DNA from 2 places in the Paenibacillus salivarius genome. Region 1 is predicted to be linked to the other one. Evidence: predicted binding sites of a transcription regulator. Region 1 holds the regulator's gene; the other holds the start of a gene.
What was found. The regulator Rex, encoded in region 1, represses fermentation and respiration genes when NADH is low (regulators of the CRP and FNR family bind a similar motif). The targets are predictions, from matches to a motif close to TTGTGAAATATTTCACAA.
Positions count from the first base shown of each region.

Region 2: a site for Rex is predicted at 3,213-3,230, ahead of ACSFXJ_RS03285 (FAD:protein FMN transferase). Genes of this name have one in related genera too.

Region 1 covers NZ_CP195592.1:2,513,866-2,519,330, reverse strand. The annotation lists gene ACSFXJ_RS11385 (cell wall elongation regulator TseB-like domain-containing protein) at 1-253, opposite strand, end outside; gene ACSFXJ_RS11380 (amidohydrolase) at 296-1,594, opposite strand; gene ACSFXJ_RS11375 (redox-sensing transcriptional repressor Rex) at 1,572-2,234, opposite strand; gene dinG (ATP-dependent DNA helicase DinG) at 2,273-5,134, opposite strand; gene ACSFXJ_RS11365 (tetratricopeptide repeat protein) at 5,284-5,465, opposite strand, start outside.
Region 2 covers NZ_CP195592.1:733,476-738,940, reverse strand. The annotation lists gene ACSFXJ_RS03310 (energy-coupling factor transporter transmembrane component T family protein) at 1-413, opposite strand, end outside; gene ACSFXJ_RS03305 (energy-coupling factor transporter ATPase) at 416-1,345, opposite strand; gene ACSFXJ_RS03300 (energy-coupling factor transporter ATPase) at 1,321-2,160, opposite strand; gene ACSFXJ_RS03295 (Gx transporter family protein) at 2,204-2,758, opposite strand; gene ACSFXJ_RS03290 (NusG domain II-containing protein) at 2,742-3,140, opposite strand; gene ACSFXJ_RS03285 (FAD:protein FMN transferase) at 3,373-4,467, shown strand.

The DNA.
Region 1 (5,465 bases):
CTTCCGGAAGCCAAACTATGATTTCTTGCCCGGATTCATCCTTGCCTTCGACAACCCAGCACACACTGTCCCAAACCGATTTCCATACCTTTGTGGAAGAGACGAGCCCGGTCTGTTCTTTAGCCTGCCGGACAGCCGCTTCCTCTCCCTGCCATATATCCTGCTGAACATAAAGATAAAAGCGGTGAAGGCCAAAGAGCGCGAGCGCCAAAATCAGAATGGAGATCAGGATCCATTTGGTTCTGTTCCTCAAGCCTCTCTTCCTTTCCCCATGAACATTATCATCCGCTACGCCCTAGCGGCCAAGAAGGCTTTCGAAAGCGGCCTGTGCTTCAAAACGGACTTTTTCCTCATCCAGCGTGAGGCACATACCGTGTTTTACGACTTGTTTGCCGTTGACCCAAACATGCTCTACGTCTTTGGCTCCGCCCGAGTATACCACATGGGATATATAATCGGTACGCGGCAGGAAATGGGCCTGCTCCGTATTTACCGCAATGAAGTCGGCTTTCATGCCTGCCGCCAATCTACCGGTGTCTTGCAAATAGAGCGACTTCGCCCCGTACTCCGTTCCCATCCGCAGCGCTTCCCGTGCCGGAATGGCTGTCGGGTCACCGGAAACCCCTTTATGAATCAAAGCTGCCAACCTGATTTCCTCGAACATGTCGAGGTTGTTGTTGCTGGCCGGACCGTCCGTGCCGAGCGATACCGTAACCCCGGCGGCAAGCAGTTCCGGAACGCGGGCGACGCCGCTGGCCAGTTTGAGATTGCTGCCCGGGTTGTGGGAAACGGCCACCTTGTTAGCAGCCAATATTTCGATTTCCTCGTCGTTCAGATGAACGGCATGAGCGACCAATGACGGACGGCTGAACAACCCAAGGTTCAGCAAATGCTGAACCGGCCGTACTCCGTAATCCGCCACATTTTGTTCCACCTCTGCCCGGGTTTCCGACATATGCGTATGTAGCGGCAAATCCAGGTCATGCGCCGCCTGAACGATTTTTTCGATATAGTCCGGCGGACAGGTGTAAGGAGCATGCGGCGACATCATCGTCGTAATCCGTCCGTCCGCCTTTCCGTGCCAGCCTTTGGCGAACGCAATCGCGTCTTCCAGTTTATGCTGCTGCACATCCGGCGGGCACAAGCCGATCACTCCGCGCGTGAGCACGGCTCGAATGCCCGACTGCTCCACGACGGAAGCTACCTGATCCATATGATCATACATATCCAGGAAAGTCGTCGTGCCGCCTTTCAGCATTTCCAAGACGGACAACGCAGTCCCCCAGTATACATCATTGCCGGTAAATTTCGCTTCCATCGGCCACATTTTGGTTTGCAGCCACTCCTGCAGCACCATGTCGTCCCCGTAACCGCGCAGCAGCGACATCGCCGCGTGCCCGTGCGTATTGACCAGCCCCGGGAGGAACAGCAAGCCTTTGCCGTCAAAGGTTTCCGCTCCCTCCACGCCTTCCGGGCGCTGCTCTCCGATATAAGTAATGGTACTGCCTTCGATCAACATGTAACCGCGGATGACCGGTGTTTCCCGGTCAGGCACCGCGAAGGTTCCGTCTTTAATCAGCCACTTTCGTGTCATGTTCTTTTAATTCCTTTCCGCCATCCAGATAGTAAGCCAAGCTCATAAGATCGGTTGTGAAATCGGCCGCATGTACGCGCACGTCTGAAGGGACCTTAAGAATAATAGGAGCAAAATTCAAAATCGCCCCGATTCCCGCGGCAACCAGTTGATCAGCCACACGCTGAGCCTCCGGAGCGGGCACCGTGATAATACCGATCCGAATTTGCTTGTTTTTTACGGTTTCCACCAGCTCATCAATCGGCTGAATCGTTATATTGTTGATTTGGCTTCCGATTTTGTCCGGAGAAGCGTCAAAAACAGCGACGATTTTCATCGTATCCTTCAAGTAAGCATTGTAGTTGGACAGCGCATGCCCGAGGTTACCGGCACCGATTAAGGCCACGTTGATCTGCTGGTCCAGGTTCAAAATCTGGCGGATCTTTTCGATCAAGTAGGAAACGTCATAACCGATTCCCTTGCGGCCAAAGTCCCCGAAATAAGCAAGATCCTTGCGGATTTGAGCAGGGTTTAAATCGAGCTTTTGACCGAGCTCCTGTGAAGACACCGTCGGGACTTCCCGGCGGCTGAGCTCATTTAGAAAGCGTAAATACACGGGTAATCTGCGCACCACGGCATCCGAAATTTTTTCCGACTTCATTATATATTTCCCCCTCATTGGTACGATTTGAACAACGATTACTGTCCGTCTTCGGCGTCCAGCCATTCCGATATGCGCGGAACCATCTGCGTAAGCGGCATATGCTCCATCTTCGGTCCGGGCAAGGAATACAAAAAGTATTTACCGTAGTATGATTCAAGGATGCGTGTATCATAAACAACCACGATGCCGCGGTCTTGAGAAGAACGGACCAGTCGTCCGAAGCCTTGCTTAAATCGGATGACGGCTTGCGGTACGGACAGCTTCATGAAAGGATTTTTCTTTTCCTGCTGAAGCCGTTCGCTCTTCGCTTCCACGAGCGGATGGTTGGGCGGCTGAAAAGGCAGTCGGACAATCGCGAGACACGTGAGAGCTTCCCCGGGGATGTCCACCCCTTCCCAAAAACTGCTTGTGCCTAGCAATACGGATGCTTCTTGCCCTTGAAAACGGCGGGTCAGCTTGGTTCGGCTACCGCTGTCCATGCCTTGTCCGATCACGGTTATGCCTTCATCCGCCAGAAGTTCCTTCAATGGGTCGTACACCTGCCTCAACATCCGGTAGGAGGTGAACAATACCAGCATCCGTCCTTTGGTTTTGGCCGCCGTATCCGCAAGGGAGCGTACCAGGGTGTTCACAAAGTGGTCGTCGCCCACGTTCCCCTTCACGCTCGGAAAATCCCGCGGAATGACAAGCAATGCCTGTTCCCGGTAATTGAACGGGGAGGGGAGCATCGACGTAATCAGCTTTCCCTGCTCGGAGGCATCCGTCAAGCCCAATTGGTCGATCATATATTGGAACGATTTATCGACCGATAAAGTAGCAGAGGTCATGACTACGCTTTTTTTCACATCAAAGAAATAGCCCTTTAACTGCGCGCTGACATCGATCGGAACGGCAAAAATTTGCAGCGATTTGCTTCGGAAATTGCCGTTTCCTTCGATCCAATACACGGTATTGATATCCTCAAGCTTCATGAAGAAACGCAAGGCGTCGCGTTCGGTTCCAAGATCCTTAAGCAGCCCGTTGATATCCGTGATCAGGCTTTCGTAGCCCAAATCCTGTTCGTCGTCCTTCAATTCGGCCAAAAGTTTTTCGCCTTTTCGCAGGACATCGCCCAGCGTGACGTAAATCTGGTTTTCCAGAGCGACGAGCGCGTCCCAACCCTTTGGTTTCTTGTCCGGTCTAAGCCGATAAACGAATTGGCCCGGCTCTCCCGGCGGAGCATCTCCGCGTTCCGGCATAAGCGCAAACAACTGCTCCGACAACCGGTCCCAATGTTCTTTCACATCGAGCAGGGAAGGATACAGATTGTCTATGACGGAACACCACTCCGCGGATTTTTCGGCGCCCGATTGCTGGAGCATGGTTCTCAGGTTCGGGAATTGCCCCGTTTTGCTGTCCTTATAAAGCCGTGTAAGCGTATGAACCACCGTGAAGTATTTCATTTGCAACCCGAGATGTTTTCCCGCCACATCCTCCAAATGATGCGCTTCGTCAATGACGAGCCGCTCATAGGCGGGAAGCAGCTGGTGGCCTGCCTGAATGTCCGTGAATAGCTTGGAATGGTTCGTAATGACCACATCCGCCACCCCGGCTTCATGCTTCGCCTTATGATAATAACATTTACGAAACCACGGGCAGGCGCGTCCCAGACAGGAATCAGATTCGCTGGCCACCGTTTCCCAGAAGTCTCCGCCGCGGTTGCCGAGGTTGAGTTCCTCGTCATCCCCCGTCTCCGTCTGCGCCAGCCACACAATCAATTGCGCGGCCGTCATCACCTCTTCTTTCGGTGTGGCAAAATCTCTTCTACTAATTTTATGTTCAAATTTGCGCAAACACAAATAGTGTTGTCTGCCTTTGAATACGGCCGCGCGGAACGGAAACGGCACGACCTCGGTCAGCAAAGGAATGTCCCTTTCCCTTAACTGCTCTTGCAGATTGATCGTATGGGTGCTGACCATGACCCTCTCGTCCTGCTTCACGCTATGATATATCGACGGAAGCAAGTAACCCAGCGACTTTCCCGTTCCCGTGCCCGCCTCGACCAGCAGGTGCTTGTCCTCGTCAAAAGCTCGGCTCACTTCGCCGAGCATGACACTCTGCGCTTCGCGTTCTTCATAGTCCGGAAGCTTTTCCTTGAGCCGTTCCTTGACCTGCTCCATGAACTGTTCGAACGAAACGTCCTGCAGCGGATTGCCAAGCATGGAGCTTCTCGCAGGCTCGATATCCATCCAGTCGTCTACCTGAAGCGCGAACTGACGGTAATACGTAAACCCGTCCGGACTTGGTTCCGAATTCAACTGCCTTTCCTGCAGCATCGCATCAAAAAACCAGCCCAAGTCGCTATCCTCCCCGGCAAATAAATCCGCCAGCCGTTGAAGGACAATTAAGGGTAATCCGGCCAATTCTTCCAGGCACTTCAAAAAAATAAGCGCGGTCGCAAGCGCATCGCTGTCCGCCTGGTGAGGACGTTCATGCTCCACCCCGAATTCGGAGGCGACCATGCCCAGCTGGTAAGTCGTTAACGACGGAAAAAAGATTTTCAAAAAATCCATCGTGTCGAGAATCCGCCCGGTAAAAGGCAAATATCCCGATTTATCCAGAGCGCTCTGTAAATAGTTGAAGTCAAAAGCCACATTATGGCCGACGAGAACGGCGTCATCCAGCAAAGGGACGAGTTCCATCATAACTTCATCCAGCTCCGGCGCATCTTTGACGTCATCTTCCGTAATCCCGGTCAGTTTCGTGATAAACGGCGGGATCGGGATGCCCGGTTTTACATAAGAATGAAAAACGCGGGAAACCGTCAAACTATCATCTATAATGGCAAGCCCCACTTGAATAATGACATCAGAGGACTGGTTGCCTGTCGTTTCAAAATCGAGTACGGCATATTTCATTACTTCATATGTCCCTTTCGTTCCAGTCTCTTTTAAAGCATAACAGAAGTAGGCCGTTTTGAAAATTGTTCACATTTGGGGCTTCCCGGCCGAAGGACAAAACAAAAGCGATGCGTTCCTGTTAGGAAACTAAGCATCGCTCCTCGTTCTTACAACAATGATGTCAGTTCATTCCCGTATTTCAGCTTGCCGGAGCTGTGCATGCACGCCTCCAGGTTTGCCAGCGGCTCCGCAAGCGAAGGGTCGTGAACATGGGCCAGCGTAAAATATTCCTTCGCTTTGGTTCTAACGCCCCGCTGCGCTTCGATGCATCCGAGCGCATTATAAATAA
Region 2 (5,465 bases), 1.8 Mb from region 1:
TGATTCAGCAGGCCGGGCGTTGTCGTAAACGTCAGGATCGCCGTAAAAGAAACCAGGAGCGCCATACGTGCGGCCGCGATAAAGCCGCTGCTCAATCCGCCCGAGTACAGCGTCCAGGCTCCTGCGCGAAACAGCACGGATCCCTGCTTTACCGTCAGGCACTGGACGGCAAAAATAAATACCATGAGCACCCATAGCGGCTTCGCGGCCTTCACGTAATACTTCAGCGGAATCCGCGTTGCCAGCATGTAGGCGATCGAAAAGGCGGCCGCAATGCCGAGTGCCGGCCACGATCCGACGATCACGATCGCAGCCAGATAAAGAAACATTCCGGTCAGCTTGGCCCGCGGGTCGAGGCCGTGAACCCAGGAACCGGTATCGATACTCCGGCCAAACAGCAGCTTGTTTCGCATCGTCAACCGTCTCCTTTTCTCGTGATGCCCTTGTTCCCGCCCGTGCCTATGCCTTTGTCTTTGTTTCGCCCCTGCTCCTCCAGCAGACGCGAAGCCCGCTCGGCAAGAGCTTCGGGAGTCAAGCACGGCTCTTCCTCCTCCAGGCCAAAGCGTGAGGCGATGTCTTTCCAAATCCGGATGCCGGCCGGAATCGCCAGGCCGCATTCGCGCTCGAGCCGGTCGGCCTCACGGACCAATGCTCCCGCCGTTCCCTGAAACGCTTTGCTTCCCTTATGCATCACGATCCATGTATCCGCATAAGGCAGCATTTCTTCCATCCGGTGGGTAATGACGATTACCGTTTTTCCCTGCTCCCGCTGAAGCCGGAACAACATTTCGGCCATTTCGCCCCTGCTTTGCGGGTCGAGCGTCGCGGTCGGCTCATCCAGCGCAATCACGTCCGGATCCATCGCCAGCACGGATGCGATCGCCACCTTGCGCATTTGGCCGCCGCTGAGATGGAACGGATTGCGGCCGAGAAACGAATCGTCCAGCCCGACCATCGCAAGCGCTTTGCTGGCCTGCTTCCGGGCCTCGGCCGCATCCATGCCGAAGTTCCTCGGACCGAAGATGATATCCTTCTCCACGGTATCTTCAAACATCTGCTGCTCGGGAAACTGGAAAACGAGACCAACGCGTCTGCGAAGCTCGCGTAGCGGGGGCTGCTTTTGGCCCGCCTGGAGGATAAAATCCAGAACTCGGACCTTACCGCCCGTCGGCTTCAGGATCCCGTTTAAATGCTGCAGCAGCGTCGACTTGCCCGAGCCCGTAGACCCGGCAATGGCAGCGAATGCGCCGCTTTCAAGCTCCAGGCTGACCCCCTCAAGGGCACCGTTTCTCCATAGGCTTCGATCGTCGTAGGCGAAGCTTACTTGCTCGAACATAATTGCCATAATCTGTCCGCCACCCCCTTTTCCGGGTAAGCGTGCGGCAGTGTTATTCCATGCAGAGCAAGCTCCCGCGCCAGCCGGATTTCAAAAGGAGCGACCAGTCGGCAGGCCCTTAGCAGACCGGCGTCGCCGAACAACTCCCGCGGCTCCAAATCGGCCGCAATGCCGCCGTCACGCAGCACGATAGCCCTGTCCGAAGCCATAATTTCATCCGCATCATGCGTAATGGAGACCATCGTGTACCGTCCGCTTCCCTTCATTTCCCGAACGATATCAAGAAGTTCTCCGCGAGCTTTCTCATCCAGCATAGAGGAGGATTCGTCGAAAATGACGATGCCCGGCTCCATGGCAAGGATGGCCGCAATGGCCACACGCTGCTTCTGTCCCCCGGAAAGCTCGGCGGGATGCTTTGAAAGCAGGTGCCCGATTTCCAGCTTTTCCGCATAACGACGGACCCGCTCCCTCATCTCATCCCGCGGCAAACACCGCCCCTCAAGGCCGAAGGCGATATCCTCCTCCACGGTTGAGCCGATAAATTGATTGTCCGGATTTTGAAACACCATGCCGATCCGCGGGCGGATTTGCGATACCGTCTCGGGGTTCAGCGGAATGCCTTCCACCCTGATCGTTCCGCCGTTGACGGCAAGCAGACCGCCGATCAGCTTGGCGAGCGTAGACTTTCCGCAGCCGTTCGGTCCGACCAGAGACACCCAGCTTCCTTGGGGAATACTGAAGCTGACGTTATCCAGAACCGGCTCCTCCGGCTCGTAAGCAAAAGACACGTGCTCTAATTCAAAGGCAAGGCCGGTGCCTTCCATTCTTCATCGCCCCTTTCCGAATACCCGAATCCCGAATTTCAGCTCACGCCGTTTCGGCAAGGAACCCGTCGAACAGCGACAATTTGGACAGCGACGGGACCAGATATCTAACCGCGATCCCTACCGCAATCCCCGTCAGAACCCCCATAATGAGCAGCATAGGCAAGTAGTAGAATATTTTTGTCGTATTAAAATAGATGGATGCCGCGGTCAGCTGCCCGATATTGTGGGCGATCCCGCCGACAATGCTGATGCCGATGGCGCTCAGGCGCTTGCGTCCGACGAGCAGCAGGAACCACATCGCCGCAAAGCTGAACAGGGCTCCCATAATACTGAACAGAAAGCTGGAAAATGTACCGAAAATAAATGCGGTCAGCAAGGTTTTGAGCAGCACCATCATCAAGGCGTCTCTCGCCCGCAGAAAATAAAGACAAGTAAGCACCATAATATTCGCCAGGCCCAGCTTTGCGCCCGGCACGCTCATATTGACCGGAATCAGCGACTCGACCAAACTGAGCACCACCGCCACCGCGGCAAAAATCGCCACGATCACGGTTCTTTTCAGCGCAAGATTCGATTCCTTATTTAACGATGACATCGAGCTCATCTCCTCCCCCGGTTCCGGATCCGCCTTCGACCTCGACGAGCACCTTGTTAGGCAAGCAGACGATCGTCCCTCCGACCCGGTCCACGAAGCCAAAGGTCAGGCATATATCGTCCGGACAGTCCGCATCGATCATTTGAATGCCGTAATCGTGAACTTTCAATAAGTTGTAGCCGAACTCCGTTTTAATTTCGATCGTTTGCTCTTCTTCGGTCAGTTCCACGGTCCGGTAAAGCTTACCGTCCACCGTGATTTTTGCGACTTTTGTCTCGTTGTGATTTTTTTCACTTTCATCCCCACCAAGCCACCTGGGGACCAAAAACGCAGCCGCAATGACAACGACGAGCCCGATCAGCAGGATATCTCCGCGTTTCATGGCAAACTCCCTTATTTTTTAATTGTCTAAATCTTAGATGTACCCATTATACATGTAACATTCCTCACGCCCTTGTGATATTTGTCTCAAACCTTCCCTCATTTCACAAATTCCTCACTTAAGAAACAATTTCACCGGATAATCATTACTTTGTGAATTAAAGTACTTTCGGGACTTCTCTATTTCTGCTACAATCAAGGTCGAAAATGACAGGAGAAAAGAGGCTGCTCCCATGAACAAAAAGAAACCGGCAATCCTGCTCTTGACACTTACCCTGCTCGCGGCTCTGCTTGGAGGCTGCTCCGGGAGCGGAAAGGCTGCGGACTCGCAAAATTCCGGGGCAACCGCGCAAACGGCGGATACCGAAACGACCCAGCCGGCATCGCAGAACTTTTTTATTTTTGATACGATCGTCGCCATTAAAATTTACGACACCCGGGCCAACTCCAAACATTTTGAGGAACTGGAAGCCCTGATGAAAAATATCGACAATAAAATCAGCCGCACCAATCCCGACAGTGAAATCCATAAAGTGAACGCCCAGGCCGGGGTTTCGGCTGTTCAGGTGTCTCCCGATACGTTCGAGCTGGTTAGCAAAGCCGTCGAATATGCCCAAAAAACGGACGGCCTGCTTGACCCGTCGATCGGACCTCTCGTCAGCTTATGGAACATCGGACATGAAGGCGCGCACGTGCCTCCTGCCGATGAGATCGCCGCGGCACAGAAATTGACGGATTACCGCAAAATTGAATTGAATCCGGATACGCATGAAATTTATCTTCAGGATAAGGACATGGAAATCGATCTCGGTTCCTATGGTAAAGGCTATGCCGCGGATGCCATCTACGATTATTTGGCGGCCAAGGATTTTCACAGCGCCATTATCGACCTTGGCGGCAACATTTTCGTGATGGGCGAAAAACCGGGCGGCCTGGCCTGGAACGTCGGCATCCAGGATCCGGCCATGGAACGCGGCAACCCGATCGGGAAGGTTCGCGTAAAGGATAAAACGGTCGTCACCGCCGGCATTTACGAACGCTACTTTATCGAGGACGGCAAGCTGTACCAGCATATCATCGATCCCCGTACGGGATATCCGGTCGATAACAATATCAGCAGCGTCACGATCATCACCGACCGTTCCATCGACGCGGACACCATGGACACCTCCTTGCTGATCATGGGCATCGAGGAAGGCTTGAAGTTTGCCGAGAATACGCCGAATACGGAAGTGCTGTTTATTACCAAGGATAAAAAGCTCTACGCCAGCCCCGGCTTTAAAGAGATGCTGGTTAAGGAAAACGATGATTACACGTTTGCGAATTAAGTAGATGCAGGGCAGAAATAAGGCCGTTTTTTGCCCTTATTTCTGTTTTTTTCGATTACACCAGGAATATAAGGACAATAATGTCCCTTATTCCAGCGGAATGAGTGCCATATCATCGACTTGGAGCTTCCATTTGCCGAAATAAGACCCCTTATCTGCGCCAAGCTTAAACGTGTTCAGGTGGTTCGTTGAGTGGCAGCATGTCGGATCTGGGTTTGTCTAAGGACGGAGCAGAAATAAGGCCGTTTTATACCCTTATTTCTGCTTTTTTCGATTATACCAGGAATATAAGGGACAAAATGTCCCTTATTCCAGTGGAATGAGTGCCATATCATCGATTTGGTGCTTCCATTTGCCGAATTAAGGCCCATAAATGGCCTTATTTTTTCGTATCAGGGTCTTTTCGACAAAATAAAGGACAAATGGGCTCTTATTTGAGCCAAGCTTTTACGTGGTCGGGTGGTTCGTTGAGTGGCAGCATGTCGGATCTGGGTTTGTCTAAGGACGGAGCAGAAATAAGGCCGTTTTATACCCTTATTTCTGCTTTTTTCGATTACACCAGGAATATAAGGGACAAAATGTCTCTTATTCCAGTGGAATGAGTGCCATATCATCGACTTGGAGCTTCCATTTGCCGAATTAAGGCCCATAAATGGCCTTATTTTTTTGTAGCTGGGTCTATTCGACAAAATAAAGGACAAAAGAGCTCTTATTTGAGCCAAGCTTATACGTGGTCAGGTGGTTCGTTGAGTGGCAGCATGTCGGATCTGGGTTTGTCTAAGGACGGAGCAGAAATAAGGCCCTTTTTTGCCCTTATTTCTGCTTTTTTCGATTACACCAGGAATATAAGGGACAAAATGTCTCTTATTCCAGTGGAATGAGTGCCATATCATCGATTTGGTGCTTCCATTTGCCGAAATAAGGCCCAAAAATGGCCCTATTTTTTCGTAGCAGGGTCTTTTCGACAAAATAAAGGACAAATGGGCTCTTATTTGAGC